2 regions of the Undibacterium sp. Di27W genome follow, and region 2 is predicted to be linked to the other one. Evidence: riboswitches for the same ligand, from Rfam matches in the RefSeq annotation. Region 2 holds a riboswitch; the other holds the start of a gene.
The links. Region 2 has a riboswitch for cyclic di-GMP ahead of ACO0LF_RS24745 (response regulator). Riboswitches for the same ligand answer to the same signal wherever they lie in the genome.

Region 1 (15,848 bases), on a different contig from region 2:
GGTGGCCAGGTCACCATGCCGGTGCAACCTGCATTCTGGGCCAAGTCCTGGGGCATGCTGGTTGATAAATATGGCACTTCATGGATAGTCAACGGCGAACCGCTGCCACTGTAATCAGATCAATCTTATTTCGACTTTGCTGGAGGCCCCATGAAATACCTGTGCCTGGTTTATCTCGACAATGAGCACTGGAATGCCTGCCCGGATGAAAAGTGCGCCATGTATGCCCAGGGCTTGCTGGACAGTGGCCACATGCTGGCAGCCGAGCCTTTGCATCCGGTACACACTGCTACCACAGTCAGGGTAAGGAACGGGCAATTGTCCGTCACCGACGGCCCATTTGCCGAGACCAAGGAAATGCTGGCTGGCTTTTATCTCATCGATGCCAGGGATCTCAATGAAGCGATACACCTGGCTTCAAAAATCCCGCCAGCCCAGCATGGCAGCATAGAAGTGCGGCCGGTGCGCGCCCTGGACTTGCCAGCTACAGTAACAAATTAAAGGAGAACAAAATGCACAAGCAAATCTTTGTCAACCTGCCTGTCAAAGACCTGGCCCGCGCCAGAGAGTTCTGGAGCAGCCTGGGTTACAGCTTTGACTCAAAATTCAGCGGCGAAAAATCCGTTTGCGTCATCTTCGGTGAAAGTATCCTGGTCATGTTGCTGGTAGAAGAACTCTTTGCCAGCTTTGCCCACAAACCCGTTTGTGATGCGCATGAACGGGTAGAAGTCTTGCATGCACTCTCTTGCGACAACCGCGAGCATGTTGATACCCTCATTGCCAAAGCCAGGGCAGCCGGTGCCACCATTCCTGACGAAGCGGAAGACCATGGCTTCATGTATGCGCAAGGTTTCTATGATCTTGACGGTCATGGCTGGAATTGCTGTGCATGGGCAGTTGAAGGTGAATGCAAATAAACAGCGCAGCAACACTGCTCCAATAACACTGCAGAAAATTAAAGGAAGACAAAATGCATAAGCAAATTTTTGTAAACCTGTCTGTCAAAGACTTGCCCCGCTCCAAGGAATTCTGGAGCAGCCTGGGGTATCGCTTTGAAGCCAAGTTCACCAATGACCAGGGTGCCTGCATGATCATGGGTGACAACCTGTTCGTCATGTTGCTGGTCGAAGAATTTTTCGCTGGCTTCACCAACAAGCCCATCAGCGATGCGCGTGAACGCACCGAAGTATTGAACTGCCTGTCTTGCGACAGCCGCGAGCAAGTCGACAGCCTCGTCGCCAAGGCAAGGGCAGCTGGTGCCACAGTCCCCAAAGAACCCGTAGACCATGGTTTCATGTACGGCCATGGCTTCCATGATATCGATGGTCATGGCTGGGAATTGGTGCACATGGTAGCTGAAGGCGAGTGCAAATAAATCTGTACAAGCTGAGTTGAAATTACCAAACCGCCTACTTAAGTTACTTAAGAGGCGGTTTTTTTATGCCCCCCCCACTTTCGGTTTCATGCAATTCGTCACGGCAGACTCAAGCTTGATCACACTATCGCCATCTACTCTCGCTGACGCGACATACTGACACAATACGCCACCATATCCCAGATAAAACTCTTCAAATTGCATGGAATCAGAAATGGAAATTATCAGCCAGCCAAGTCGCCTATCCGCGCTCAATAACACCCCATCTCTTTTACATCGTTTAATGCATTACCTCACCAAAACTGCTCTGTTCTTTTTAAGCATGAGTTTGTTCATAACGGGCGCTGCACATGCGACCATGCCAGATACCAGGTATGAAGTCCAGCAGGGCATCGTCTATCAAGGCACAGGTGAAGCCGCCTTGACTGCTGACTTATACCGTCCCAAGGGAGATGGTAAATATCCCGTACTCATCGCTGTCCATGGCGGCGACTGGCGCTTTGCCGATGCCAGCCTGTATAAGCACTGGGGGCCCTATCTGGCAAAAAATGGCTATGCCGTATTTGCGGTCAACTACCGACTGGTCAAAGACAAAGCCAATCTCTATCCTGCAGCTGTACATGACGTGCGCGCCGCCGTGCAATTCTTGCGACAACAGGCCGCGACTTACCAGCTTGACCCTGAACGCATAGGCTTGATAGGTGACTCCGCCGGCGCGCAGCTTGCTACTATCGTCGCACTGGCGGGTGACCAACCGCCATTTTCAGATGGCATGCAGCCCACTACCAGGGTCAAGGTTTGCGTAGGTATTTATGGCAGTTATGATTTGACGGCAAAATGGGAACATTCTAATCGCTACTACCCCGACAATAATATTGCCCAGGGTTTTCTGGGTGAGAGCCTGATCGACAACCGTAAAATTTATTTTGAAGCTTCACCACTGTCATATGTGACAAGGGCGAATAATCAAACGCAGTTCTTGTTGAGCTGGGGAGCCAAGGACAAATTTGTTGATCCTGAAGCACAGTCGATAGCCTTCATGCATGCCTTGAAGCAGGCAGGGTTTTCTGTGAGTTCTGTCGTGTTAAAAAATGCGGGGCATTATTGGGCTTCTGAGCCTATCAAGATGCCGGGGACAGATTCTGGATATCTGGCACCGCGGTTATTGCAGTTTTTGAAGGAGAAGCTGTAAGAAATTTTGGATTGCTTACGCAACAGGATATGGATTGAATTACCTCACATTCAAAGTCGTCATTCCAGCGTGCTTTTAGCTGGAATCCAGCGGCGTTCGTTGCATACTGTTAGGTATATTAATCTCAGATTCGTACTGTTTTACGTATTTGTTTTGAAATGCTTTTACACGTCATTTACGATTGCAGGCCGGGGTAGCCCGGCAGCTACTCCTTTTTCTTGCCATCCCATCGCCAAGAAAAAGGAAGCAAAAGAAGACGCCCCAGGCTTTACCGCCCCTGAGGGGGTGAGCTTTGCTGCAGACCAAAAAGTGGAAAAGTCTAAACGCAACGACAATCCAAAAACCCGAAAACCCGAAAACCCGAAAATCAGAAAATCAGAAAATCAGAAAATCAGAAAATCAGAAAATCAGAAATCACCCATTTTTCCCTGTAGAAATCAACTGTTAGCATCATCAATGCCAGTTGCACTTTCAATTAAGAAAAATACCGAGTCTTGATAATCAAAAGAATTAGTATATTTTGCGGCAGTAGAATATCGATATTTACTAATGTCATCATCGACTGAAATATGCTCTGGTCGGTTAAGTTCTGCATATGAGCGTGCGAACACACCATTTATTGTTTCAGTTGTAAATGACAGTACACCTCGATTAACTCTTGATTTATAGTGTTCAGAGCAAGCTAAGATAGCTGCTGCATAATCGTCAAATGGTTGGTGATCGCAAATTTTCACACCATTCTTTTCAATTGTTAAATAATACATTCCTTATTTTCTCCAATTTACAAAAGCTATTGTTTTTCCATAGTTATGAACGTTTTCCATGGAAGCATAAATCTTAAAGCCTATAGTCCGCGTAGCTCAAATTGCAGGCATTTCCAGTTGAAAATTGAAAACAATAGCCAAGAATTTTTTCTAAAATATTATTAAATGAATTTAAATATTCGCCTTAAAAAAAAGTTAGTGAGAGCTTCTTTTTTTACATTCATTCTAGTCGCAATTACTTGGTTTTTATTTTTCTATGGCGTTTTCTATAAAAATTTGCCCGATTTGACAATGCGCGCTCGTTTTGCAGCAGTTGCCGTGCTCAACGCAGAATATCTCTATCCTGATTGGGATAACGAGCTTTTCTCGCAATCAGAAGCGGTCCTCAAAATGACTTTAGAAGAGCGATTGAGTTTTTATAGAATCATTCTTACCAAATGCGAAATTGATGGATATCGAAATATCGTTTTCATTGATGTGATTGGCGGGGATGCTCGAGATTTATTGGAAAATTTAATTCAATATAAGAAAAGTAAACTATATGAATTTTTATCCTCAGAAGAGCGTAAACGTATTGATAGCTGGATAGAGCAACTTCCTATTGTCCTTGCCCAAATCTGAATAACAAAAACCCGCCGATCAATCCAGCGGGTCTTTTTACTTCAACACTAACTCATCTCACTTAAACTTCTTAGCCACTTCCGCAATCCGCTTACCAAACAATTTTGCCGTTTCCAGATCACCTGGCAGTGGGCCTTCTTCTGGGGAAGAGTCGGAGGGGGATTGTGTCATCAGGCCGCTGAAGCTGCCGACGTAGTTGATGTCGTTGCGTGTCGCAGCCTTGCTGTTGGATGGCATCAGGCCTGTGCCTACCCAGATCATGGAGTGTTGCTGGGACAGGGTAAACAAGTAATGCAGGGTTGACAGTTTGTCGCCATTCATCGTGGCAGAATTGGTGAAGCCTGCGGCGATCTTGTCTTTCCAAACCTGGCTATACCAGGGCTTGGAAGAAGCATCGGCGAACTTTTTGAATTGCCAGGAGACGGTGCCCATATAGGTCGGTGAACCAAAGACGATGGCGTCAGCGGCGGCCAGGGTTTCCCACTGGGCGTCGGTGATATTGCCTTCGGCATCAATCTTGATGAGCTCAGCGTCAGCACCGGCAGCGGCTGCACCGGCGTGTACTGCTTCTGCGGCCTTGGTGGTGTGGCCATAACCTGAGTGATAAATAATCGCAACTTTAGACATGTTTTACTCCAGTGTGGATGTTGAGTTTTTACGCAAAAAGACAAATCACTGAGGTGTTTTGCATCAGTGATTTGCCAGTATTCACAACTTAATGTGGCAGATCAAATACCAGTACTTCTGCCTGCTTGCCCTGCTCCAGCACGAGTTTTTCTTCGGCTGTCATCATCACGGCATCGCCCTCTTTGAGGGACATACCATTTACTTGCAATTCACCACGTGCTACGTGGACATAGGTCAGGCGATCTGTTGCCAGAGCTAATTCCTGTCTTTCTTCTGCATCAAACAAACCAATTTGCAGACGTGCATTCTGGCGGATTTTGATGGAGCCATCGGCACCGTCACCAGAAACGACCAGACGCAAGCGGCCCTGTTTTTCTTCGCGGCTAAATTCTTTTTCGCCGTAAAGAGGTTCGCCACCCAACTGGTCAGGCTGTATCCAGATTTGCAGCAAACGTGTGTGCTCGGTATTGGCCGGATTGAATTCCGAATGGCGCACACCAGTACCTGCACTCATATACTGCACATTGCCTGGACGTATCGTACTGCCATTACCCATGCTGTCTTTGTGCGCAATCGCACCTTCGAGTACATAAGTAATAATCTCCATGTTCTGGTGCGGATGTGTACCAAAACCCATGGCAGGCGCGATCCAGTCGTCATTAATCACACGCAATGGGCCAAAACCCATGTGCTGCGGATCGTAATATTCTGCAAAAGAAAAACTGTGATGTGATTTCAGCCAGCCGTGCTCGGCGTGGCCGCGTTCTTGTGATGGTCTGAGCGTAATCATATAAGTCCCTTTCAAATTTCCTGAAGAATGTGTTCAGGCGATGTACACACTATATACATGCAAATTCTTTGACATAAGGGTAGAATTTCATACAACTCATTCAAATTATTTGAACAAGCATGAACCTGACTCTCGAAGCCCTGCAAATCCTCGATGCCATAGACCGCAAGGGCAGCTTTGCAGCGGCTGCGGCGGCCCTGGATAAAGTGCCCTCAGCCATCACATACAGCATACGCAAACTGGAAGAAGACCTCGATGTGCTGCTCTATGACAGGCGCGGCCACAGGGCCAAGCTGACCATTGCGGGAGAGGAATTATTGCTCCAGGGCAGGCATTTGCTGAATGCCGCACAAGAGCTGGAAAACCGCGTGAAACGCGCCGCCAGCGGCTGGGAGGCTGAGCTGCGCATCGTCATTGATGGCATCATACAATTCGAGGATATCATCCCCTTGATCAAGGAATTTGAACAACAGGCTTGTGGCACGCGCATACGTATCAGCCAGGAGATTTTGTCTGGTGTCTGGGAAACCATGGTATCTGGCCGTGCCGACCTGGCCATAGGTGCGGCCTATTATGGGCCGGATGCCATACGCATGCAGGGTGAATTCCAGACCCGTTTGCTGGGCAGTGTGGAATGGGTATTTGCCGTGGCACCGCAGCACCCGCTGGCGCAGGCTGAAGAACCCCTGACACCGGCGATTTTGCAGGCCCACAGGGCGATCGCCATCGGTGATACTGGCCTGACCCTGCCATCGATGACAGCAGGCTTGCTGAGCGGCCAGGACACCCTGACCGTGCCCACCATGCAGGCCAAGCTGGCGGCGCAACTGGCAGGCCTGGGTTGCGGCCATTTGCCACGTCGCCTGGCGTTGCCGCATTTGCGCAGCGGTGCACTGATAGAAAAGAAAACCAGTGTCCACCGCCCACCAGAAGATAATCGCCTGGTCTGGCGCAATGCCAACAAGGGCAAGGCTTTGCTGTGGTTTTTACAAAAGTTGCAAGACCCTGTCGTGCAACGCATGTTGATAGGTAATTAGGTAATTGAAGAACATCCACGCCAACAAAACAGATGATGCAAAAATATATAGGACGTTTCGCCCCCTCGCCGACTGGCCCCCTGCATATGGGTTCACTGGTCGCTGCCATGGCCAGTTATCTCGATGCCAAAGCCCATGATGGGCTATGGCTATTGCGCATGGAAGACCTGGACTTTGACCGCAATGTCAAAGGCGCAGACCAGCACATCATCAATTCGCTGCAACGTTGCGGCATGCTCTGGGATGGCGACATCAGCTGGCAAAGCCAGCGCCAGCATCTGTATGAAGCTGCCTTGCAAAAGCTGGGCGACCATCTCTACCCCTGCGCCTGTTCGCGCAAGGAAATCGCAGACTCACGCCTGCGCCTGGGTGACACAGCCAGCCAGATTTACCCGGGTACTTGTCGTCATGGTCTGGCTGCAGGAAAAATTGCCCGCGCCTGGCGTTTGCGTGTGCCAGATCAAATCTATATTTTTGAAGACAGGCTGGCTGGCACGCAGCAGCAAAACCTGGCGACCGAGGTGGGGGACTTTGTCTTGAAGCGTGCTGATGGCTTTTGGGCCTACCAGTTGGCGGTGGTGGTTGATGATGCGGCGCAAGGCATCACACATGTGGTGCGTGGCGCTGATCTGATAGATTCCACCGCAAGACAAATCTATCTGCAAGAGCTGCTGGGCTTGAGCACGCCTGCTTATTTGCATGTACCAGTGGTGATCAATTCCAATGGCGAAAAATTGTCCAAGCAAACCGGGGCCCTGGCTTTTGATCGCGGCGACAATGATGTACTGCATGAAGCACTGATACCGGCAGCGCAATTCCTGGGGCTGAGCCTGCCCTCACAAATTGCAGACATTTCCACTTTCTGGCCACTGGCAATTCAAGCCTGGAAAGAAAAAATGGCAGCTGTAGAGTAACGATAAAACAGCGTGGAGTAACGATCAAGCAAGGGCTGCAATGCAGCCCTTGTTGAAATCAGCCAAACTTAGCCATTAGCGAGGATTGGTAAGGAATTAACGCTCCCTGCCGCGTTCATATCCATGGCGGTCATGTTCATCAAAGCGCCTGTCGTCGCGCCTGTAGTCGTTACGATGGTCATCACGTCTATAATCATCACGCCTGTATTCTTCATGGCGATAAGCATCATGCCTGTAATTATGGTCGCGATAATAGCCATCACTATAACGTGGCACTACTTGCGTGTTATACCAGTTTTCCTGCACGAAATAGACTGGACGACCACAGGCATTGTAGCTATAGCAATAACGGTTCCAGTTATTCCTGTGGACTGTGGGCACGACCAGATACATGGGAGGCTCAACTACCGTCACCCTTTGCACGATACGTGGTTCACGGTAAATCACCTGCGGCTGCGGGAAATTGCCTACGTCCACTTGCCCATAAAATCCTGGTTGTCCAAATTGTACGGAAACACCGACATTCTGCGCCTGCGATTGTGCTGTCATGAATAGCGCTGCGCAAGCAGCACCTGCCAGCAATACTTTCCTACATGTCATGGTTTTCATTGCATACTCCCTTTCAATACTTACTCACAGAAGTAGATGCTGTGCTTATTACCTATAACGCTTGTGCCGCACATCTGTTGACTTCCATCGTAAATATTCTGGCCTGGTATCTGCAAAGGCTCTGTACGTTAGCCCACACACACCCATGCATTGTCTATGCATTGCCTATGACAATAGGACGCCAAGCAACTTACTTGACAGGGAAATCCGCAGCCCATTGCTGCGCTTTTTGATCCAGTGCTGCGCGGCGCTCTGCCGGAATTTTAGTTGTCAATTGCGCCAGCGTAGTTCTGTGCGATGAGCAGGCATACTGAGCATCGCGTTTACCGAATTTACGTTTGAGTACACATTCAAGCTGGTTGGCACCCGCCACATCTTCGTAGGCAGTTTCCAGGGCGTCTGGCAAAGTTGTTTGATAACGCAAAACCAATTCTGCCGACATGCCGCGATACGCCGGATCAGTCACACCGGCCAGATGGGTGTATTTGACGGCATCTTTCAAGGCAGCATAGGCGTCGGGATTTTTTTTGATATTGGGAATACCAGGATTCGAGGTAGTTTCACTCGTGCCGTCTGCGCTGCTCATGGTCATGGTCCAGCCTGATTTTTCAGTCAGCTTCTCTTCCAGACAGGCCAGGCGATTATTGGCTTCGGCAGCAAGCATGGTCAATGCTTCAACATTGCCCTCACCAGCCAGCTTGCGGTTCTTGTTCAGCCATGTCTGGAAATCTGCGCGCAAAGGTTTGGCTGTAATCAAATCACAATCATCGAGGCTGATTTTGGCAGCCTGAGAACTTGCACTGGTCAGTGCCAGAAAAAACATGAAACCCAGGCTTGTTATCTTTGAAAAACTTTTCATAAACAATTTTCCATCTTCAATTTAAATAATGGCAGGCATGCTGCCATGACGAAAATAATAGGGGAAATGATTTTACAAATTAACACTTTTGTTTTATTCAAAAGCCATCAAAACAACTTTCATCTGCTTCTGTTATCAAAGCGAAATCGAAGCTTGTTTTAGCTGCATGCTTTCAACAATCCTTGACATTTTTCTGCTTTATTTTGAGGAGAAATATTCGTACTCTGAAATCGTAATTTTTAATTTCCAAAACTTGAGGGCAAACCCGTCGAAAGACGGCGACGCAAAGCCACCGGCCTACAGCGCTAACGCGCCAGGGCAGCGGGGTTGCCGGTGACGTTATTGCAAAAGCATAGTAGCGCTTGCAGATATCATTAACTGTCAGATCACCGCCCTCTGCCCACATCGGAGTGCATAGTGATGACAAAAAATATTTCTTCTTCCGCCCTCAAGCCATCTGCCTGGTTGAGCCTTATCATCAGCACCTGTGTGCTCAGTGCCTGTGGTGGCGACAGTACTCAGGCTGTCAAACCCAGCATCGCCTTGCCACCAGCAGAAGTAGCCAGCGGCATCACTACACTGGAGGCAACGCTACCTGTTTTAGCACCAGATGTAGCTGCGCAAACTACCCGCCCCACCTTTCATCTGGCCCCGGTTTTACTGGATGCGCCAGCTGATATAGATGCCCTTGGTGGCAACAGGTCTGCCCACATGCCCGCTGCCATGCAAGCCTTGCCACGTGATTTGCAAGGTGTACGCGGTCGTGGTTTGACAGTTACAGCAATTCGCTCGCTGCCACATGAGCATCTCGCACCACCACCAGCAGGAGAAAATGCACAACCCCTGGCAGGCACGAGTGCCGTGTCTACCTATACCCCCGCACAAATACGGGCAGCCTATGGCTTGCCTGCGCTGCCGACAAATATGAGCAGCCTCACGGCCAGCCAGGCAGCGCAACTGGGTGCAGGTCAGACTATCTATATCGTCAATGCCAAGCACGATCCCAATATCGTCGCAGAGTTAAATGCCTTCAATACAAAATTTGGCCTGCCTGCATGTACCGTAAAAAGTATTCCAGCCACAAGCACCTTACCCTTGGCTGCGGCAACTGCCAGCGCCTGCGAATTCTCGGTAGTGTATAGCACCAGCAATGGTGGTATGAGCAGCACTGTCCCGGCATTTGATTCAGGCTGGGCAACAGAAATTGCACTCGATGTGCAATGGGCGCATGCAACCGCACCATTGGCACGCCTTATTTTGATTGAAGCTTTTGATTCCTCCATGAGCAATATGGTAGGTGGCATCAAGCTGGCAAATGCCATGGGGCCAGGTGTGGTGTCCATGAGTTTTGGCTCTACCGAAGGTAGCTGGACTGCAGGCGTGGAAAGCACTTTCACGACTGCCAAAATGACCTATCTTGCGGCTTCTGGTGATTCTGGTCCGGAAGTGGAATGGCCTGCCGTTTCACCCAATGTGCTGGCAGTAGGCGGCACCAGTCTGAGCTACTCTGGCAGCAGCAGGACAGAGACTGCCTGGGCAAGTACCGGTGGTGGCATCAGCGCCTATACCGCAACACCCAGCTATCAAAACAATAGCGTACCTGGCGTGGGCACACCTGCACGCAGAGTGGTGGCGGATGTGTCGATGAATGCCGATCCCAATACTGGCCAGTATGTCGCCGTCATGACACCTGGCAGCAGTACAGTGAACTGGGTCAGCGCCGGTGGCACCAGCCTGTCCACACCACAATGGGCTGGCATTATTGCCATTGCCAATGCGACCCTGGTACAAGCCGGCAAACCTGTGCTGGGTGCGCCACATGCAACGCTGTATAACAAAATCGCCAGTGTACCCGGCACCTATGCCAGCAGCTTTGCAGACATCGCCAAAGGCAGTAATGGCAGTTGCAGCACTTGCACAGCAAAGACCGGACATGATCAACTCACTGGCCTGGGCACACCCAATGTCAGCAACTTGCTCAGCACCCTGAGTGGCACCATCATCGCGACCGAGCCTGTCGTCAGCCCCGCCACCATTAATGGCCAGGTTGGCACCGCCCTGAGTTTTACGGTGTCAGCCACAGCGAATAATCCTTTGACTTTTACCCTCAGTGGCAATCCTGCAGGCATGAGTATCAGTAGCGCAGGCATCGTGACATGGGCCACGCCATTGGCTGGCACTTATAGTGTCACCGCCACTGCACTTGATGCCAAAACCGGCTTGAGTGGCAAGGGTGTATATACCGTGATCATTGCTGCTCCCGTGCCACCTGTCGTCACAGCCAGCACCATCAATGGCATAGTTGGCACTGCCCTGTCTTTCAATGTAACGGCAACATCGGCCAATACCATGAGCTTTAACCTGGCAGGTGCACCATCTGGCATGAGCATCAATAGCAGCGGTGTGGTCACCTGGGCCTCACCCGTGATTGGTACTTACCTGGTGAGCGTCAATGCCACTGACAGTAAAACCAATTTGACTGGCAAGGCTACTTATACCGTCGTCATCGCCCAGCAACCTGCCCCTGCCCTGACTGCCGCCAGCATCAATGGCCTGGTGGGTACAGCATTGTCTTACACTGTCACTGTCAAGGCAGCCAACCCTGTCACTTATACCTTGACCGGCGCACCAGCAGGCATGAGCATCAATACTGCAGGAACGATCAGCTGGGCCAGCCCTGTTGCCGGCAATTATTCTGTCAGTGTCGTCGCAAAAGACAGCAAGACAGGCTTGACTGGGCAAGCGACGATAGGCATCACTATCACAGCCTCGGGCATCAGCATCAATGCACCGGCAATGACAGGAGTCGCTGGCAAGGCTTTGAGCGGGTCTATCAGTATCAGTGATCCTGGTGCAACGTCGGTATCGGTTACCATTGCCGGTGCACCATTGGGCATGGGCTTTGCCATGAGTGGCTTGAATATCAGCACCAGCTGGGCCAGCCCAGTGACAGGCAGCTATGCGCTGAAAATCACCGTCACCGACAATGCAGGCAGGACTGCCACTGCAAATGTGCCGATCACCATTAATGCGAAATAACTGAGGCGCAATAACTGAAATGGAAAAAAGGGCGAGATCAGTCAAATGATCCCGCCCTTTTTTTACTACAAAATTTTAATGTCCGCCATGCCCCTGCGGCTTCCTAACTTGTACTTCAACTTCCGGCATGGCATGTCCATGGTGCTGCATGCCTGCATGCGCATCTTGAGTCTGGCGCGGAGGGGCATCGGCAACTGGCCCGGTATATTCATAAGCCTGCGTGCCTTTGGGCTGCTTATACCAACCCGGATCTTGATAATCACCAGGCTTTTGGTCTTTGCGTACTTTGACGACGCTGAACATGCCGCCCATTTCCAGCCCGCCATAGGGACCTTCCCCCATCATCATCGGTAGGGTGTTATCCGGCAGTGGCATTTCCATGGCCCCCATGTCGGCCATGCCCTTGTCACCCATGGCCATATAGGAAGGAATGAGCTTATTGATTTTGTCGGCCACATCCTTGTGATCAACCCCTATCATGGACGGCACATTGTGGCCCATGGCATTCATGGTGTGATGGCTCTTGTGGCAATGGAAGGACCAGTCACCTTCTTCATCGGCGACGAATTCCAGCTGGCGCATCTGGCCGACGGCAATATCCACGGTCACCTCAGGCCAGCGCGCAGTTCTCGGCACGGGGCCACCATCAGTACCTGTCACTGTGAATTCATGACCATGAATATGGATGGGATGATTGGTCATCGTCAGATTACCCACGCGTATCCTGACCCTGTCATTCTTGCGTACATTTAGGGTATCAATACCAGGGAAGATGCGGCTATTCCATGACCATAAATTAAAGTCTGTCATGGTCATGATATTCGGTTTATAGGCACCAGGTTCTATGTCATAGGCATTGAGCAAAAAGATAAAGTCCCTGTCGACTTGATCTATCTGTGGATGTTTGTTTCTGGGATGGGTAACCCATGAACCCATCATGCCCATGGCCATTTGCGTCATTTCATCGGCATGCGGGTGATACATGAAAGTGCCCGGGCGACGCGCCACGAATTCATAGACAAAGGTCTTGCCTGGCTGTATCGCTGGCTGGGTCAGGCCAGATACACCATCCATACCATTTGGCAAACGCTGGCCATGCCAGTGCATGCTGGTGTGCTCAGGCAAGCGATTGGTGACGAAGATTCGTACGCGGTCGCCCTCCACCACTTCTATCGTTGGCCCCGGGCTTTGGCCGTTATAACCCCATAGATGGGCTTTCATGCCGGGGGCCATTTCACGTACCACCGGCTCGGCCACGAGGTGAAATTCCTTGACACCATTATTCATGCGCCATGGCAGGGTCCAGCCATTCAGTGTGACCACGGGATTATACGGACGGCCATTTTGTGGCAGCAGCGGTGGCATGGTATCCGGGCTGGCTTGCGTGACTGCTTCTGGCAAGGCAGCCAATGCGACTTTGCTGACTGCGCTGGCTGCCAGTGCACCACCAGCGATGCCTGCCAGTTTAAAAAAATCTCTTCTTGTGTTCATTCTATTTCCTTCGCAGATCTTGTGATCAATGCGCTGCATCTGCTGTGGCAGTTGCTTTGATGGGGTTCAAATTACTGGCTGATGGGCGACCAATTAGTTCAGCCTGCAAGGCTGCATCTGCCAGCCAGAATTGTTGCTCCGCATTGATAGCTGCCAGCACACTATTGATTTGCTCGCGACTATCAGCCAGTAATTCAAATACGCTGATGAACATGCCGTTGTAACGCAACTGGTTTTCAGCAGAAATGCGTTTGCGCAGCGGCAGTATCTCGTCCCGGTATTGCCTGGCAATATCGTACATGCTGCGATAGGCAGAATAACTGACACGCAAATGTGAGCCTGCATTATTCACCGTCGCTTGCAGGCGATAACTGGCGGCCAGGGTATTGGCATTCATGGCCGTTCTCTGCGCATCGCCCCAGTCAAATAAGGGCAATCTCAGGCTGACTTCAAAGCCGCGCTTGATCTCACTATGCCCTACCGCATCAAAATTGGTGTCGCGCCGGATGCCGAGTTCAATGTCCGCGAAACTGCTGACCAGGCCCAGACCCTGGCGCGCAGCGGCAGCGTCAAGCTCTTGCCTGGCCAGTTGTATATCAAGACGGTTTTGTGTGGCTTGTGGGCCTATGCTTTCTGCCGCCATGGGCATCGCTGGCAAATCCGGCAGGCGTGCTGGCAAGCTGAGGATTTTTTCCTGCTCCTCATCCAAGCCCAGCAAGCGCACCAGCTCTTCCCGCGTGGCGAGACTGGTGTGCCGGGCAAAGCTCAGTTGTGCCACCGCATCAGCTTTGAAAGCCTGCTGGCGTGCTGCCTGCAATTTATTGAAATTGCCCGCCTTCTGCATTCGCTCTGCCAATATGGCACTGGCGTCGGCAGCTTCACTGACTTGCCCAGCATATTCCAGGCTTTGTTGTGCGGCGACTGCCTTGACCCAGGCCACCCTCACCTGGCTGACACTGTCTATAACATCCAGGCTTAATTGCGTTTGCCCTCGTGCCAAACCATATTGCGCCAGGGTCTGACGTTGTGGAAGACTGAGCAAATCGAGCAGACCAAAACTCAGCATGCGAGCGATTTCCAGCTCACCGGATTGACGGCTACGCTCAAAATTGAAGAGCGGATTCTGGATACGCGCTTCTTGCGCAGTATTCGCCCCATCTGCCTGGTGTTGCGCCAGCATGGCTTGCAAGGCCGGACTATTGAGCAAGGCAATTTGTACGGCGGTGTCTTGCGACAAGGGCTCTTTTAATAGGACAGCAGCATTGGCCCGCATGTCTTTGTGTTGTGCCAGTGTATTGGCCAGCGCCAGTTTACCCTGGGTATAAGCAGGATATTCCTGATTGATTTTTTGCGTACTTTGATCGATATCAAAACTGGCACAGCCAGTCAATGCCAGCAATGCTGGCAACAGATATCGGTAATGAATGTGCGACATGAAGTCCTCGCAGTAAGAAGTGTGATTCCACCAAATTGGGGGCATGCAATTGTCGTAGCTTGGGTGTCTTCGTAGGTTAAGTGTCTTCGTAGCTTGGTTCGATCCGTAGGTTGGGCTACGCCTTACCAGCCCAACACTCGGCCTCAACAAATGTAAACGTCATTTAACCGCCCAGTGTTGGGCTGGTAAAGCGTAGCCCAACCTACGAGTTAGCCCAACCTACGGACCCGGCCTAACCGAAACGTAAGTTATTCAGGCGAACACACCCCTGGGAGGACGTTCCAGCATGCGCGCAGGCACGGATGCTGGCAGCAAGACCGGCAGCACCTGGGCATCATCATGTATGGGAATAAATGCAGAAACTGAGGCAGCGGGCATCAGGGCGATGCCCATGCAGCAAGGGGAAGAAGACTTGCAGTGACCGCCCACTTTAGCCTTAACAGCATCGGCGCTGGTACCATCAGCTTCAGCCGCTGGCTGGCAGTGTTCATTGCTACTGGCAGCAGAAACATCAGCCTGAGCAGGCATCTCCATGGCGCAAGCCAGTTTACCGGCGACTGCAAAGCCCTGCAAGGGCAGCAGTACCAGCAAACAGCAAGCAATCAGGAAACGCCAGGATTTTTTCATGCGATGAACTTATCACAATTCAGGCTTTTCAACAAACCGGCAGATCAAACAAGATTAACTCAGCAGCAAGTTCAGCGCCAGCATGAGCATCACCAGGCCCACCAGGCTATCCAGTATGCGCCAGGCCATGGGCTTGGCAAACCAGGGGGCCAGCAGGCGCGCACCAAAGCCCAGGGTGGCGAACCAGATGGCGGCATTCAAGACTGCCCCCAGGGCAAACCAGTATTTGCCATCACCAGGCTGCTGCCCGCCTATGGCACCCAGCAACACCACGGTATCCAGATAAGTATGGGGGTTGAGCAAAGTCGCCCCCAACACTGCCAGAGCCGCTTTACCCGCAGTCAAACCCAAGTCTCCTGCTGTGGCCTGCAAACTCTGCTGGCCTAAAGCCGCACGTAAAGAGCGCAAGCCATACCAGATCAAAAACGCCGCCCCGCCCCAGCGAGCAATAGCCAGCAAGGCAGGCTG
Region 2 (15,848 bases):
GACGACATCGGCAAAAGCATGGCAGGCATCTGCTACTGCATGCATGGACAATTGCTCGGCACAGGTAGAAAAGGCCTGTAATTGCGCAGCATAGCATTGCAGGGTAGCAGCATCAGTTTCACCACCTTGTCCAAAATGCTCATCTGCGGCCAGGGTCATGACCAGAGCATCCAGAGCATCATGCAGGTCAGCAGACAAATTCTGTTCTGCTGCCTGTGGCTGCTCAGCAGGCTGGGCAGCTTCGACAAAGGCCGGGGCGGCTGCGGGCACCAGAAATAATGGGGGAGCGTCTTCGACTTCTTCTACCGGTGTCAGTGGATCGCTGTTCAGCAATTGCCGTAATTCACCGGAGTCAACATGGCTCAGGGGCAAGGGCCAGCTGGCAGTCGATAAATGATCTATCAGGGTTTCTATATTTTTATTGCCATGATTCAGGGCATGGCTGGCCAGCAGGTCTGGCCATTCGCTGAGCAGATAATATTCTGCTTCACTGAGACGGCGGTTCTGGTTATGCAGGCTGATGAGGTTGCGTTCTATCAGTGCACATACCCAGTGCAGGCCAGGCATGTCGGCAGCGCTGGCTGCTGCGCGTATGCGACGCAATTGCTCTATATAGCCGGCCAGGGCACGGGTAACTACCGCAACATCCGTTGAATGTGTGGCATCGGTTTCCAGGGCATTGAATACCTCATCCAGGGCACCGAGGACGACATGGCTGAAATCTGTAGCATGGTTTTCTAGCTGTTCCATACTGCCTCAGATGGGTAAGTTGTGAGGTGAAAAGCCTGCGCATTTTTGCGCAGGCTTGAGCCGGTTGGCGATCAAGCAGCCAGTTTGAACACGCGCACAGTGGACAAGAGCATCCTGGCGTACTCCACCAGGTTGGTGGTTTGCGCTGATTGTTCATCGAGTTGCAAACTGGTTTCCTGATTGGTTTTCTTGATCTGTATCGCTCTGTCCAGTAACTCCTGGCTGGCCTTGGCCTGACCATGGGATTTGATGGCAATTTGCTGTACAGACTCAACCAGCTCAGACGTGGCATTCTGCGTTGCCTGCATTTGCAGACCGGCCTGCTCTGCCAGACGGCTACCTTCTACCACCTGGGCGATTGCCGAGTTCATGGTGTTGACCGTATCTGAGGTTTCCAGCTGGATGTTATTGACCAGGCCAGAAATTTGCAGCGTCGCCTGGCGCGCATTTTCTGCCAGCCTTTGCACCTCATCAGCAACCACCGCAAAACCACGGCCGGCTTCACCGGCTGAGGCTGCATGCATACTCGCATTCAGCGCCAGGATGTGGGTACGTTCAGCAATCGCATTAATCAGACCGACCACGCCGGAAATTTCTTGTGAACGTTCACCCAGGCGTTTAATCCGTTTTTCTGTTTCACGTATGATGTCGCGGGTACTATTAATACCACCCACGGTGCTGTTAACCGTATCCATCGCCAGTTGGGTTGAGCGTATCGCATTGTCAGCAGCGCGGTTGCAGGTTTGTGCCAGGTCAGCAATATTGCGCATTTCTTCAGATGCCGTGGACAGTGACAAAGTCGTATGTTCCACTTCCAGCCTTTCTTCTGCTGCCGCTGCCATCACATTATCAGACTGGGCTTTTACCTTCAGCGTAGCCTCGGTCACGTCGGCAGAAATATTACTTACATCCCGCAGCACTTTGGCAGTTTCGCTGGTCAGCATGTTCAAGGCATCGGATACCGCACCTGTCACATCGGCAGATACCGGCACTTTCACAGTCAGATCTCTGCTCGCCAGTTGCGCCACCGCCTGCAACAGGACCAAGACAGATTCATTGAGTTTTTCATTTTCATCTTCGATGGATTTACGGCTGGCTTCACGTTCATCCACCATCTTGTCGAACTGGCGTGAGAGTTTGCCGATTTCATCCGGTTGATTACTGCGCGCCCTGACTGTGGCATCGCCCTGTGTCAATTTCTGCATAACACCGATCAGATGCGATACTGGTTTGGTGATACTGCGCGTCATCCAGTAAGCAACACCGGCTGCCAGCAAGATGGACAAAGCTGCCACCAGCGCCAAAATGTTTTTGGCATTGAGGTAAGTGCTATCGGCGGCGGCACCATCCTTGTTCACCAGCTTGGTTTGATAGTCAATCAGACTGTCCATGGAGGTGAACCATTTTTCCTGGTCGGCTTGCAGATTACCCAAGAGCCAGTTGGTAGCTTCGGTTTTTTTACCTTCCGTCGCCAGGCGCAGGAATTCCCTTTGTGAAGCACCGTATTTATTACGTGCCTCGGTAGCTATCTGGAAGATGCCTTTTTCTTCGTCACTGACGATCAGTTTTTCAAAACCGGCGATGTTTTCATCCTGGTTCTGTCTGCGTGACAAAATCAATTGCTGTTCTTTTTCAATTGCTGACTGTTCGTTCAGGAGCAGCATATTACGCATGGAACGCGCATTGGCATTGACATTACCCAGCATCTTGTAAGCCAGCACCACCTTAGGATAGCTACCATCCACAATACGATGGGTACCATCATTGATGCTCTTCAGGTTGGACATCGCCAGCCAGGCCGTTACCGCCAACAGCAGCAACACCGCTGTAAATCCCAGACTGAGCCGGATACCAATATTCGGAGTACGTAATTTCATTTTGCTCTCCACAAGAAAAACATCAACAATGACTGCCTGGTCAAATCAACAGTAGGGGATCAACCGATTCCAGCTTTATGCTTTACGTGCTGCGGCTGAGTTTTTCAAAAAAACTTTCATGATTGAAGTCCAGCCAGACCTTGTCATCCTTGACAAAGGCACCTGGTACATGAGCTTCCAGTGTTGCCGGCAGTTGCGGCATTTGAGTGATGTTGCGCAATTCCGTCAGCGGTTGCGGATAACTGTCTATCAGCATGCCGACGGCATTTTCTGCCTTGTCCAAAATCAGAAATAATTTGGAGGAGGTGACTTCTGACCTGCGACCGCTGAGTACCAGGCCCAGATCAAAAATGGGCACCAGATTGCCACGTAAATTAATCAGGCCCAGTAAGTAGGCTGCAGCACCAGGCAGTGGTGCAACGGCTTGTGGCCGTATCACTTCACTGCCAACCTCAGCCTTGATCAGCAAGTTCATTGATCCCACACGATAGCCATAACGCTTTCTTTCGACTAGCGGTGCCACATCGCTCCACAGCAAGTCAGCGGGTGGGTTGAAGCGCTCCAAAGCAGCACTGGGAGGCAGCCATTCCCTGGTCTCCCCGGCATTGCTGGACGTGGACTGATGCATGACAGCTCCCTGGCTTGGGGTGGATGAATGGAAGATCAGACTGACATTTTGAGTTGGTCAATAATCTGGTCAGCGGTATAAGGTTTGGCGACATAACCTTTGGCACCTTGCAGCTGGCCCCAGATCTTGTCGGCTTTTTGCGATTTGCTGCTGACAAAGACGATAGGGATACCCTTGGTGGCAGGATCCTGACTCAGGTTGCGACAAGCTTCATAGCCATCCATCTCAGGCATGACGATGTCGAGAAAAATGATGGAGGGTTTTTCTGCCTTGGCTTTTTCCAGTGAATCCTTGCCGCTCGACGCTGTCACCACCATATAACCGGCATCGCTCAATATGGCTTTGATATTGGCCAGTTCAGTAGTGGAATCGTCAACGACAAGTGCTTTTTTCATGCTCATGATGTGCTCCCGGATGTGTAGGCTAGGCACCCTGATCCCCAGGGCAAAGGTAAGTATGCATGCTCCCGATAAATCAACTACCCATGACCAGGTCGTGACTCTTATCCATGGTGAAAATAGCCTCACCTGCAGTCAGGGTCTTTTCCACCACGGCGCGAAATTTCAGATGTTCTACGGGTTTGGTCAGATAACTGCTGCAACCGGATAAAGAACCACGTATGCGATCGAAGGGTGAAGACTTGCTGGTCAACATGACGACAGGTGTACGCTTGGTTTGCGGTTGGCGACGGATGATCTTGCAGATTTCATAGCCATCAGCACCAGGCATGACGATGTCGAGAAAGATGATGTCGTAGTTTTTCTTCTCCAGCATCTGCAAAGCCTGCTCACCGGTTTCAGCACAATCCGAAGCAATTTTCATGGAACGTAATTCCAGGTCTATCTTGATTCTGGCGGTAGGGCTGTCATCGACAATCAGCGCGCGATATCCAGTCTGTAATACTGAGGCAGGTGGCGCTTTTTGCAGCAAAGGCTGTACGACTGCAGTTTTGTCTGTCACAACCCTGCCAGCGGCAGATGTAAGCTGAGCAGCAGAAGATGTCGCAGGCAAGAGCTTGGCCAGTTCATCCGCAACCTGATCAAGCAAAGCCAGCATCTTGGTAGGAACCAGAGGGTGCAGCAAATGGTATTTACCTGGCTTGGCCTGCACTGCATTGGAGATGAATACCGTCGCTGGTTCAGGAATATTCCGCGCCTCTATCAATTCCTGCAAAGCGGCCCTGGCCTGGGCATTGTCCGGGTCAAGTATGACGATATCAGGATCAACGGCCTGGCTGGCATCGAACAAGGCATAAGAATGCTTGCGTCCACTCACCATGGTCAGACTGAGTACGCTGCGCACCAGACGCAATTCATAATCAGATAAACCAAAAACGCCAATCAGGATTTTTTTTGCAGCGCCGGGAAGCGCGGTGGAATTGCTGTTCATGAGCGACCTACCTCTTGACGAAAAACCGCTTATGCGGATTACGGTACCTGGCTGCCCTGCTTAATGTCTCCTACAAAATCCAGCTAGCCCTTTACGTCACATTTCCAGCGACACATGGTCATCTTGGGTCATCTTGATTTTTGTATCAACCTTTGAGCGAGGGCCCTATAGTTTTGCGTCCCATACTTTCATATGGTTTGCCTTTAAACACTACCGACACTTCCCCTGTAATGCTGACAGCATGTCAGGGAGAGAACATCAGCAACAGCGCCTCATGCGAAGCACCGTTACCCCAATGTAGTTCAAGAAATTGCAGGCTACAAGGAAAAAGTTAACATTTTTTTGCGTTTGATTTTTCTTTATCAAAGACACAAAATTAACGCGGCTGACAGATTTTTGCGTATTTGCCTAGCACTTCAGACATGCCCGACTCTATGCATTCCACCACCACGGCATGGCCTATGGAAACTTCCAGGATGCCAGGGATACTCAGGAATTTTTGCAGATTATCCAGGTTCAGATCATGCCCGGCATTAACACCCAGGCCAGCATCCTGGGCGCGCTTGGCAGCCGCCACAAAGCCCTGGAAAATGTCTTCCCCATGCGCCGTACCAAAGTGCTCGGCATAGGGTTCGGTATATAGCTCAACCCGGTCAGCACCCAGCTCTTTGGCAAGATGCATGTCCATATTGTCATAGTCGATAAACAAGCTGCTGCGTATGCCCAGGGCTTTGAGTTCGGCCAGTACCGGGCGCAAGAAATCAGCATCCTTGCGCAAGTCCCAGCCATGATCCGAGGTCAGCTGGTCAGGTGCATCCGGCACCAGGGTACATTGCGCTGGACGATTGCGTTTAACCACTTCCATGAAATCTGGTGCAGGGTAACCCTCCACATTCAATTCCACACTGCGTGACTGGCAAAGCGCACCTAGTGTTTCCACGTCGCTATAACGCGCATGCCTTTGGTCTTGTCTTGGATGCAAGGTAATACCACGCGCCCCCAGGTCCAGGCAGCGGGCGGCAAAGGCTTGCACATCAGGGTAATTGCGGCCACGTGAGTTGCGCAGCAGGGCGATTTTGTTGATATTGATGGAGAGTACGCTCATGTTCTTCAATGTGTCCTGTCAAAATAATATCAAGCTCTTAGAAGCTGATTAGCTTACAAGGCCAGTTTTATCCATGGATAGATAGGGTCCATCATGAGCGTCATGCTGCATACGCGCAAGTAACACAGCCCCTGTATTTCTTGCTTTATCTGTTATTACTTTGCGGTTTTCAGTGACTTTGCCAGAAAAGCTTCCAATTCCTTGAAGAACAACATCCTGTGTTCATACATGCTTAAATAATGATCGCCATTTTCCAGGCGAATAAAACGGTGCGGTGTTCCAGCCTCGGTCAGTGCAGCGTCCATCATGACACTTTGTTCTACACTGACACTACGGTCTTGCATGCCGTGAACAAGGAGGACTGGTGCCTTGATCGTTTTCGCCAGAAAGCGTGGCGACGTGGACTTTAACCTGGCCTTCTCTTCGTCAAGCGAGCCTACCTGCTTCTCAAACAAGGCTTTTCCGTTTTGATATTGTGACTTGTCCAGGCCCATCTCGAATAAATCGGAAACCCCGGCAAAACTGACGGCGCATTGATATAGCTCCGGTGTTTTCGCCACGCCCATCAAGGCAGCGTAGCCGCCATAACTGGCGCCGACGATGCAGATACGTGCAGGGTCTGCCGTGCCCTGCGCTATCATCCAGCGTGTTGCATCGCTAAGGTCATCCTGCATCTCTTGCCCCCAGCGTTTCAAGCCAGAAGCCATGAGCTTGCTGCCATAGCCGGTGGAGCCACGGAAATTGACCTGTAACACCGCATAGCCACGGTTGGCCAGGAATTGCGTCCAGATATCAAAGCTTGCATCATCATGACCTTGAGGTCCACCATGCACCAGCAATACCGTAGGTAAATTCCTGGCCACGGCAACTTGTGGCAAACTCAGGTAGGCAGGTAATTTCAAACCATCATGTGATTTGATCGTCACCATTTTTTTACTGACCATGGATGCAGCTGGCAGAGCAGGATAATTTTGCGCAAATAATTCCAGCGTGTTAGCAGCATCATCGCCCAGATAAAACTGTCCCGGTGTCTGATGATTGCTGGAATGGACAACATAGCGGTTTTCATCGGCACTCATGCTGACGAGTTGATTAATACGATTGGGTATCGCATCGTCTATGAATTTCGCCAGTTCGCGACGGTTTTGTTCCCAATAATTGATTTCTGCCTTGCCTTCGAAACTTGTGCCAAGCAAGCCAATTGCCTCGCCCGTCTTGTTTGAATAGACCAATTGGCCATTCATGTCGAGTTGCGCATTGGCCAGCACCAATTCCGGCTTTGCTTCAGCTAATCCCAGGTCTACAGTAAACAATGCCTGACGACCCTGATGATTACTCAATATATACAATTGATTAGGGTTCTTGCCAAAACCCAGGGGTGTCACAGCCTCGGCACTCAGGGCTTGATAAGACCAGCGCTTGCGCCAGTTACGGCCATCTGGATCACATACATGGATTTCTATATCTGTCTTGTCCTGATAAATACCCAGCCTGACCCTGTGCTGGCGATCTGTCATCCAGCTATGAAAATGCTGACGTGCAGATTGCACCAGGCTGCGCGATGCAGTCTCCAGATCGAGGGAATAAACGCCAGGATCTATACTTCTTTCCTGATCAGCCAGCATGATCAGTACATGCTTGCCATCATCAGGCGAAAAATCGATCACCCTGTCCTGGAACTGCGGCAAATAAGGCCCACGCACACTATTTGGCTTGACCAGGTTAACCACACTCTTGCCATCAATACTGACAGCCAGCAAGCGCGTCTCCAGTACATCGACACCGCCGGTATAGCCATTCACTATGCGTCGTTCCGGGAACAATGTGCTCACCAGTAATTTGTCATTGCTGACCCAATGAACCCACTTGAAATTGAATTTTTTATTATCTGTGGACAGCAAGGGTTTGGACTGATCCCATGCCTGGCCCAGGGTATTGACAACGATACTGCTAGTACCTTGCTGATTGACCAGCATGGCGACTTTTTTACCATCTGGTGACAGGCTCAGGTTTTGTACTGCAGGCAAGGCAGCAAATGCTTCTACAGGTAATTCTGTAGCAGCCTGGCTGATGGCAGAATTTGTCAGGAAAAGAACCGTCAGTAATGCGCAATAAAAACGTGACTTCATGTGCTACACCTTTGTAGTTAGTTGCTTGCCCTGCTGTGCCCTGGCCTATATTTCTATCGCGACCATATTCTCTGCACAACAAAATTCCGCTATTCTATTATGAAAAAAATACGGAATTAATTTAAGTGCAAATAAAAAAAGCGTTCCCTTCAAGGAAACGCTTTTTGAACATCAGGCACTTACAGCTTGCCAGCCACCATGCTTACTGCTGGAAAGCCAATAACTGCGCCCCTTCAGTCACCTGATCACCAATCGCATACAAAACTTCATCAATGACACCGTCATGCGGTGCAGAAATCGTATGCTCCATCTTCATGGCTTCCATGATCAGCAGGGCATCGCCCTTCTTCACTTCCTGCGCCTTGTTGACGAGCACGGCAACGATCTTGCCGGGCATAGGTGCTGTCAGGCGACCAGTTTCAGCCTCGGCTTCACCGGCATGTGCCAGTGCATCTATGTAATGCAGGGCTGTATGTTTGCCTTGGCTGAAGACATGGAAATGTTCACCATCGCGCACTACCGTGGCAGCCACGGTCTGGTCTGCGATCTTGATGACGATATCATTTTCATGCGCCAGTGCCAGTTTGACTTGCGCTGTCGCTGTACCGGCCTGTACTTGCCAGCCATCTGCCAGGTAAGTCACTTGCACTTCATGCGTCTGTTCTTCTTCTGTGAATTGCAGGCTGCGTTGCATCAGGCTGTTCATACGCCAGCCGTGGCTGGATTGCCATGGGTCGCTGTTACTACCCTTTATGGATTTTTCTGAATTCAACAATGCGACGACGGCCAGTGCCAGCGTATTCAGGGTGGCGGCTACCGGTGTCGGGAACAGTTCTGCCTGATTGCGTTCTATCAGGCCAGTATCCAGATCAGCGCCTGAAAAAGCTGTGCTCGTGACCAGGCGTGACAGAAAGGCGATATTGCTGTTCAAACCGACGATCTGGTATTGTGCCAGTGCTTGCGCCATACGGGCCAGTGCTTCTTTCCTGTCCTTGCCCCAGACTATCATCTTGGCGATCATAGGGTCATAGAAAGGCGAAATCGTATCGCCTTCACGCACGCCGCTGTCGATACGGAAAGCCGCCGGATCAGTCGCGCCACCGAGTTCAAAATTCACCGCAACAGGGGTGCGTGCATGACGCAGAGTACCTATCGATGGCAGGAAACCTTTTTCCGGATTTTCTGCATACACGCGTGCTTCAATCGCGTGACCATGGATCTGTAATTCATTTTGTTGCAGTGGCAGTTTTTCACCGGCAGCAACACGCAATTGCCATTCCACCAGATCAGTACCGGTGATCATTTCTGTCACCGGATGTTCAACCTGCAGACGGGTATTCATTTCCATGAAATAGAAAGAACCATCCTGGTTGGCGATGAATTCCACCGTACCGGCGCCAACATAGCCAACTGCTTTTGCAGCGGCCACGGCAGCATCACCCATGGCCGCACGGCGTTCTGCCGTCATGCCTGGTGCTGGTGCTTCTTCCAGTACTTTTTGATGGCGGCGCTGTACCGAGCAATCGCGCTCAAACAGGTAAACGCAATTACCGTGGGTATCAGCAAACACCTGGATTTCTATATGACGTGGTCTTTGCAGATATTTTTCTGCCAGCACTTTGTCGTCGCCAAAAGAATTGATAGCTTCGCGCTTACAGGATGCCAGTGCATCTTTGAAGTCAGCCGATTTTTCGATAACGCGCATACCCTTGCCACCACCACCGGCACTGGCTTTCAGCAAGACCGGGTAACCGATACGGTCAGCCTCGGCATGCAAAAAATCAGCATCCTGGTTATCGCCATGGTAGCCCGGCACCAGCGGCACATTGGCTTTTTCCATCAAGGATTTCGCGGCGGATTTGCTGCCCATGGCTTCAATTGCCGAGGCTGGCGGGCCTATGAAGGCAATACCATTCTTGGCACAAGCTTCGGCAAATTCACTGTTTTCTGACAGGAAACCATAGCCAGGATGTATCGCCTGCGCGCCAGTCGCCAATGCGACTTGTATGATCTTGTCGGCACGCAGATAACTCTCTTTGGCGGCAGCAGGGCCTATCAATACTGCCTCATCACAAACCGCGACATGCTTGGCATTGGCATCGGCTTCGGAATACACAGCGACAGTCTTGATGCCCATGCGGCGTGCGGTAGCAGCAACACGGCAAGCAATTTCGCCACGGTTGGCGATAAGGATTTTGGTAAACATGTCTCTAACCTTTTGGGTGGATGTATCTACGATAATTAATTGCGATTATTAGTCATCAGAAAAAGGCTCTTCCTTCGCTTTGCCTTCCTCTGTGTCTCCATTTTCTCTGTGTGCTCTGTGCTGAAGATTTATGGTTTTAATCAACCACAACTACCAGCTTTCGCTTCGACCTTGCCACGCGTCTTCAAGCCCAGTTTGTCGAGCAGTACACGGTCATCCTGCGCTTCAGGATTAGCCGTAGTCAGCAATTTATCACCGTAAAAAATCGAATTCGCGCCAGCCAGGAAACACATGGCCTGGACAGCCTCACCCATCTGGCGGCGACCAGCAGAAAGGCGCACACGCGCCTTGGGCATGGTGATGCGGGCAACAGCTATCGTGCGCACAAATTCCAGCGGATCAAGCGGGTCCAGGCCATGCAAAGGCGTGCCTTCTACCTGCACCAGGTGATTGACAGGTACGGATTCTGGATAGGGATTCAAGTTCGCCAATTGTGCGATCAGACCAGCGCGCTGGCGGCGTGATTCACCCATGCCGACGATACCACCGCAACAGACTTTGAGGCCAGCGCTGCGTACATGACCCAGCGTATCGAGCCTGTCCTGGTAATCGCGAGTGGAAATCACATTGCTGTAAAACTCAGGTGCAGTATCGAGATTATGGTTATAGTAATCCAGGCCCGCATCTTTCAAACGCTGTGCCTGTTCTTCCTTGAGCATGCCCAGAGTCGCGCAAGTTTCCAGACCCATGGCCTTGACTTCGCGCACCATGGTTTCTACTTTTTCCATGTCACGGTCTTTAGGTGAGCGCCATGCTGCTCCCATGCAAAAACGGGTTGCACCGTTTTCGCGGGCAGCTTTGGCAGCGTCCAATACTTCGCGTACATCCAGTAATTTTTTGGCTTCTACACCAGTGTCGTAACGTGCCGCCTGCGGGCAATAGCCGCAGTCTTCTTCGCAGCCACCAGTCTTGATGGACAAGAGTGTCGCCAGCTCTACATCACCATCAGGGAAGTTGGCGCGGTGTGCAGTTTGCGCCCTGAACATCAAGTCATTAAAGGGCAAATCAAACAGGGCCAGTACTTCATCCACGGGCCAGGTTTCGGCTTCTATCTTCTTGACCGGTGGCTGGAATTGCATGGCTTGCAAAGTCGTATCAGTAGCTTGCATCTTTGTTTCCTTTTACTTCAATTGACTCAAATCCAGATACGAGGCAGCAGCTTTTGCCTTCTCGTGATCAGGAACATTCAAACGGGGAATATGCCCCAGCATGGGTGCTGCTATGCGCTCACGCAGGGCGGCAATATTTTCTTGTGGGTATAGCATGCTGGCATCAACGGTATTGGCAACCCAGCCTGCCAGCCTCAAACCGCGGGCGGCGATGGCGTCAACAGTCAGCAATGCATGATTGATGCAACCCAGACGCATGCCGACCACCAGTATCACAGGCAAATCCAGGGCTTGCGCCATGTCTGCCGTCGTCACTTGCTCATTCAGGGGCACGCAAAAACCGCCTACACCTTCCACCACCACGGCATCTGCCTGTTCACACAATTGTTGATAGCTGTTGACGATGTGCGACAGCTCTATCTTCACCTGTTCCAGCTCAGCCACGATATGCGGTGCTGCCGGTGTCTGCATCAGGTAAGGACATACCAGGGCCAGCTCTGCCTTGACGCTGGCAGCGGCGACCAGCATGTCCACATCTTCATTATGCAAGACGCCATCACGCATTTCTGCACCAGCGGCGATCGGCTTCATGCCTACAGCCTGCAAACCTTGTGCCTGCAATGCATGCAGCGTCGCAGCGCTGACCAGAGTCTTGCCTATCTCGGTATCAGTGCCGGTTACGAAAAAGTCATGCTGCCGTTTTTGCATCAGGCCACCTCGGCAAAACACTGGGCCACATAACTCATCTGATCCAGACGGTTGATGGCCTGCACCAGTTGCAGTACCTGGATTTCTGTATGTGCAGCGGACAGGGTTACGCGCAAACGTGCCGTACCGACAGGCACGGTAGGTGGGCGTATCGCGCCTACCCACAAACCCTGGTCCATGAGATTGCCAGCCACTCTTAGCATGGCGGCATTGTCACCGATGAGTACGGGTTGTATGGCTGTATCCGATGGCATGCCCTGCCAGACCTGCAGGTGCAGGCCATCGCTGAACAGGCCTATCAATTTTTGCAGATGCGCACGTCTTTGCTGGCCTTCTTCACCAGCAATGATATCGATACTAGTCAGCAGTGCATGCGCCAGTGCCGGTGCGGCAGCAGTCGTATAGATATACGCGCGGGCACGTTGCACCAGCCACTCAATCACAGTTGCATCTGCCGCGACAAAAGCACCACCTACACCGGCAGCCTTGCCCAGCGTACCCATATAGACCAGATTCGGTGACTTGATATTCAGGTGCTCCAGCACGCCACGTCCATGCTGGCCCAGCACACCAAAGCCATGCGCATCATCGACGATGAGCCAGGCATCATAACGCTCGCAAATTGCCAGCAGAGCGCCCAGCTCTGCGATATTGCCATCCATGCTGAAGACGCTATCAGTAACGACTACCCTGTGCTTGGTCTTGCATTGTTGCAGCATGCGTTCCAGCGCCGTGTAATCGCGGTGCGGGAATACCTGCACGGTGGCACGCGAGAGGCGCGCGCCATCAATCAGGGATGCATGGTTCAGTGCTTCAGAAAATACGGTCGTGTCTTTATTGATGGCCAGTGCAGTGATAACCGCGAGGTTGGCCATATAGCCTGTGCAAAAATACAGGGCGCGGGCATTGTCGATATGCGGAGAGACAAACTCGGCCAGGCGTTCTTCCAGCACGGCATGGGCACGGCTATGACCACTAATGAGGTGTGATGCACCACTGCCTACGCCGTACAACGCTGCACCTTCCTGCATGGCCTCTGCCAGTTTTGGATGTGCTGCCAGACCGAGATAATCATTGCTGCAAAATGCCAGCAAGTCACGGCCATCGACTTTCATGTTTGGTGCCGAGGGCGTTTCTACCGTGCGTCTTTGACGCAATAAATGTTTTTGATCCAGCACAGCCAGCTCTTGCTGCAAACCCTGTATCAGGGATTTGCGCTGGGTCGCTATGCGTATGCCAGGATTATTTATTCCGGGATTGTTTTTACCAGCATCGTTCATGCCATTACCTCTTCAAATACCAGTCTGGTTTTATGCGCCAGCAAGCTCATTTCATCCTGCTCAAGGATGTAGGGCGGCATCATATAGACTGTGCGGCCTATGGGCCGCATTAATAATTCCTGCTTCAGGGCCGCAGCAAAAAAGCGGCGTGAAAATGTCGCTGCGCGTTCTGCATCATCGACCACAGCATCAAAGGCGAGGATCATGCCTTGCTGGCGGAAGTGACGCACGCGCGCATCATTTTTCAGATCTGCAAAAGCAGTGTTCAAGAATTCTGCCTTGACACGGTTATTTTGCAAGACCTTGTCATCTTCAAATATCGCCAGTGTCGCCAGGGCTGCACGGCATGCCAGCGGATTGCCAGTGTAGGAATGCGAATGCAAAAAGCCGCGTCTTACATCGGCATCATAAAATGCCTGGTAGACAGCATCGGTGGTCATCACCAGTGACAGCGGCAAATAACCACCACTGATACCTTTCGACAGACATAAAAAGTCTGGCCAGATATGCGCTGACTCACAGGCAAAGAAAGTACCGGTGCGGCCACAGCCCACGGCGATTTCATCAGCAATCAGATGCACCTGATACTGGTCACACAATTCGCGCAAACGCTTCAGATACACAGGGTCATGCATGGCCATGCCAGTCGCGCATTGCACCAGTGGCTCTATGATGACGGCAGCAATCTTGCCTGCGCGTTCCTGCAATTTTGCTTCCAGTCCAGCAGCTGCACGCAAGGCCACATCAGCCGCCGTTTCACCAGCCTCTGCCAGACGTGCGTCCGGTGAAGCAACGACGTGGGCACGCTGCAACATGGGGCCATAGGCTTCGCGGAACAGGCTGACATCGGTTACCGCCAGTGCCCCCACGGTTTCACCATGGTAGCTGCCCTGTATGCAAATAAACTCTTGCTTTTCAGTCTGGCCACCATTGCGCCAGGCATGAAAACTCATCTTCAGGGCAATCTCGACTGCCGACGCACCATCCGAAGCATAAAAGCAATGGCCGAGAGCATGATTAGTCAGGGCCGCCAGTTTTTCTGATAATTCGACCACAGGCGCATGAGTAAAACCGGCCAGCATTGCATGCTCAAGCTTGTCGAGCTGGTCTTTCAATTCTGCATTGATGCGTGGATTGGCATGGCCAAACAGATTGACCCACCAGGAGCTGATGGCATCAAGATAACGCTTGCCTTCCATATCAAATAGCCATGCACCGCGGCCATGGCTGACGGGGATCAGCGGCACGGTTTCATGATGCTGCATCTGGGTACACGGATGCCATACATGTTGCAGGCTGCGTGCTACCCAGTCATTTTCTTGATTCAAATTCATTCCAGACAAATTAGCGGTCAAAGTTCATTCCGGTTCCAGATTCAAGCCACGGACTGTGTAGTTTGAATGAGCTTCAAATGATTCTGTATATGCATGACATGAGCCTGGGCAAATTCTGCCTTGCTCAAATTGCCATAAGCAAAATGCGGCTTGATCTCACCCGCATGGTTTTCAAATTTCTGTAATGCGGCGATCAGCATATCGATGCCAGCACTAACATCACCACTCTCAGCAATGGCCGGTGCGCCTGGTATGGGCTCAGTCAGATTATGCGTCATCGCACCGGCGACTGAAAAAGCATAAAAGGCTGCGCTGCCTGCCGTGTGCTGGAAGGCTGCCGGTTTCAATTCGGGATAACCCGTCATCGAATACTCTATGCTCTGTGCCAGATGCACAAAAACTTTATAGGGCTGCCAGCCGGATAGGCTGTCCAGCTTATTCAATTTCAGACTGGCAAGTTTTGCCTGCATGTCTGCGATTGTAGTAATGACTACTGTGGACTTGCGATAAGTCACAGCACCCGCTGCGGCCAGCAAAGAGACGCCCAGTCCAGTCAATACCAGTCTACGCTTTGTCATCTTTGCCAACCCCTTCTCATTCTGCTTGCTATCCGCTTAATATCTAAGCTGGATTCAACTTAACCAGTTTGGCTTACGTTTTTCCAGGAAAGAACGTACGCCTTCACGGCCTTCATCCGATGCCCGTATCTGCGCTATGCCTTCTACTGTCGCTGCTATCAATGCTGGCGTCAATTCACGACTAGCCACATCCTGTACCAGTCGCTTGGCCTGCTCTACTGCATTCGGGCTATTACTGACCAGCGCCTTGATGATCTCGGCCACTTTGGCATCCAGTGCCTCTGCCGTCACCACTTCATGGACAAAGCCCGTGCGCTGTGCTTCTGTCGCAGTAAAACGCTCGGCAGTAATGAAATAGCGGCGCGCCGCGCTTTCACCCATGGCCTTGATGACATAGGGCGAAATCGTCGCCGGTATCAGGCCTAGCTTGACTTCGCTGAGGCAGAAATTGGCGGTATCCACACTGACCGCAATATCGCAGGCTGCTACCAGGCCCATGCCACCGGCATAACAATCACCTTGCACCTTGGCAACTACCGGCTTGCTGCAGCTATAGATGGCATGCAGCATTTCTGCCAGTTGACCGGCATCCGCGAGGTTTTCCTCATGGGTGTAGTCAGCCATCTTTTTCATCCAGTTCAGGTCTGCACCAGCACAAAAAGCAGGACCATGCGCGGCCAGCACAATAGCACGAA

Region 1: another riboswitch for cyclic di-GMP. It lies ahead of ACO0LF_RS26145 (peptidase S53); the one in region 2 lies ahead of ACO0LF_RS24745 (response regulator).

The regions. Positions count from the first base shown of each region.
Region 1 covers NZ_JBMPOS010000016.1:64,691-80,538, reverse strand. Annotated here, with positions in the region: gene ACO0LF_RS26210 (VOC family protein) at 1-114, shown strand, start outside; gene ACO0LF_RS26205 (YciI family protein) at 151-501, shown strand; gene ACO0LF_RS26200 (VOC family protein) at 513-917, shown strand; gene ACO0LF_RS26195 (VOC family protein) at 971-1,375, shown strand; gene ACO0LF_RS26190 (alpha/beta hydrolase fold domain-containing protein) at 1,698-2,567, shown strand; gene ACO0LF_RS26185 (hypothetical protein) at 3,005-3,331, opposite strand; gene ACO0LF_RS26180 (hypothetical protein) at 3,497-3,952, shown strand; gene ACO0LF_RS26175 (NAD(P)H-dependent oxidoreductase) at 4,010-4,579, opposite strand; gene ACO0LF_RS26170 (pirin family protein) at 4,668-5,369, opposite strand; gene ACO0LF_RS26165 (LysR family transcriptional regulator) at 5,489-6,406, shown strand; gene gluQRS (tRNA glutamyl-Q(34) synthetase GluQRS) at 6,439-7,320, shown strand; gene ACO0LF_RS26155 (hypothetical protein) at 7,417-7,929, opposite strand; gene ACO0LF_RS26150 (hypothetical protein) at 8,120-8,788, opposite strand; cyclic di-GMP riboswitch class I at 9,037-9,123, shown strand; gene ACO0LF_RS26145 (peptidase S53) at 9,209-11,827, shown strand; gene ACO0LF_RS26140 (multicopper oxidase family protein) at 11,903-13,318, opposite strand; gene ACO0LF_RS26135 (TolC family protein) at 13,344-14,753, opposite strand; gene ACO0LF_RS26130 (hypothetical protein) at 15,006-15,380, opposite strand; gene ACO0LF_RS26125 (LysE/ArgO family amino acid transporter) at 15,435-15,848, opposite strand, start outside.
Region 2 covers NZ_JBMPOS010000014.1:122,897-138,744, forward strand. Annotated here, with positions in the region: gene ACO0LF_RS24725 (hybrid sensor histidine kinase/response regulator) at 1-750, opposite strand, end outside; gene ACO0LF_RS24730 (methyl-accepting chemotaxis protein) at 822-2,627, opposite strand; gene ACO0LF_RS24735 (chemotaxis protein CheW) at 2,710-3,255, opposite strand; gene ACO0LF_RS24740 (response regulator) at 3,291-3,656, opposite strand; gene ACO0LF_RS24745 (response regulator) at 3,730-4,644, opposite strand; cyclic di-GMP riboswitch class I at 4,786-4,856, opposite strand; gene ACO0LF_RS24750 (pyridoxine 5'-phosphate synthase) at 5,021-5,749, opposite strand; gene ACO0LF_RS24755 (alpha/beta hydrolase family protein) at 5,905-7,878, opposite strand; gene ACO0LF_RS24760 (acetyl/propionyl/methylcrotonyl-CoA carboxylase subunit alpha) at 8,081-10,084, opposite strand; gene bioB (biotin synthase BioB) at 10,225-11,253, opposite strand; gene bioD (dethiobiotin synthase) at 11,266-11,961, opposite strand; gene bioF (8-amino-7-oxononanoate synthase) at 11,961-13,241, opposite strand; gene bioA (adenosylmethionine--8-amino-7-oxononanoate transaminase) at 13,238-14,575, opposite strand; gene ACO0LF_RS24785 (DUF1569 domain-containing protein) at 14,617-15,153, opposite strand; gene ACO0LF_RS24790 (enoyl-CoA hydratase/isomerase family protein) at 15,208-15,848, opposite strand, start outside.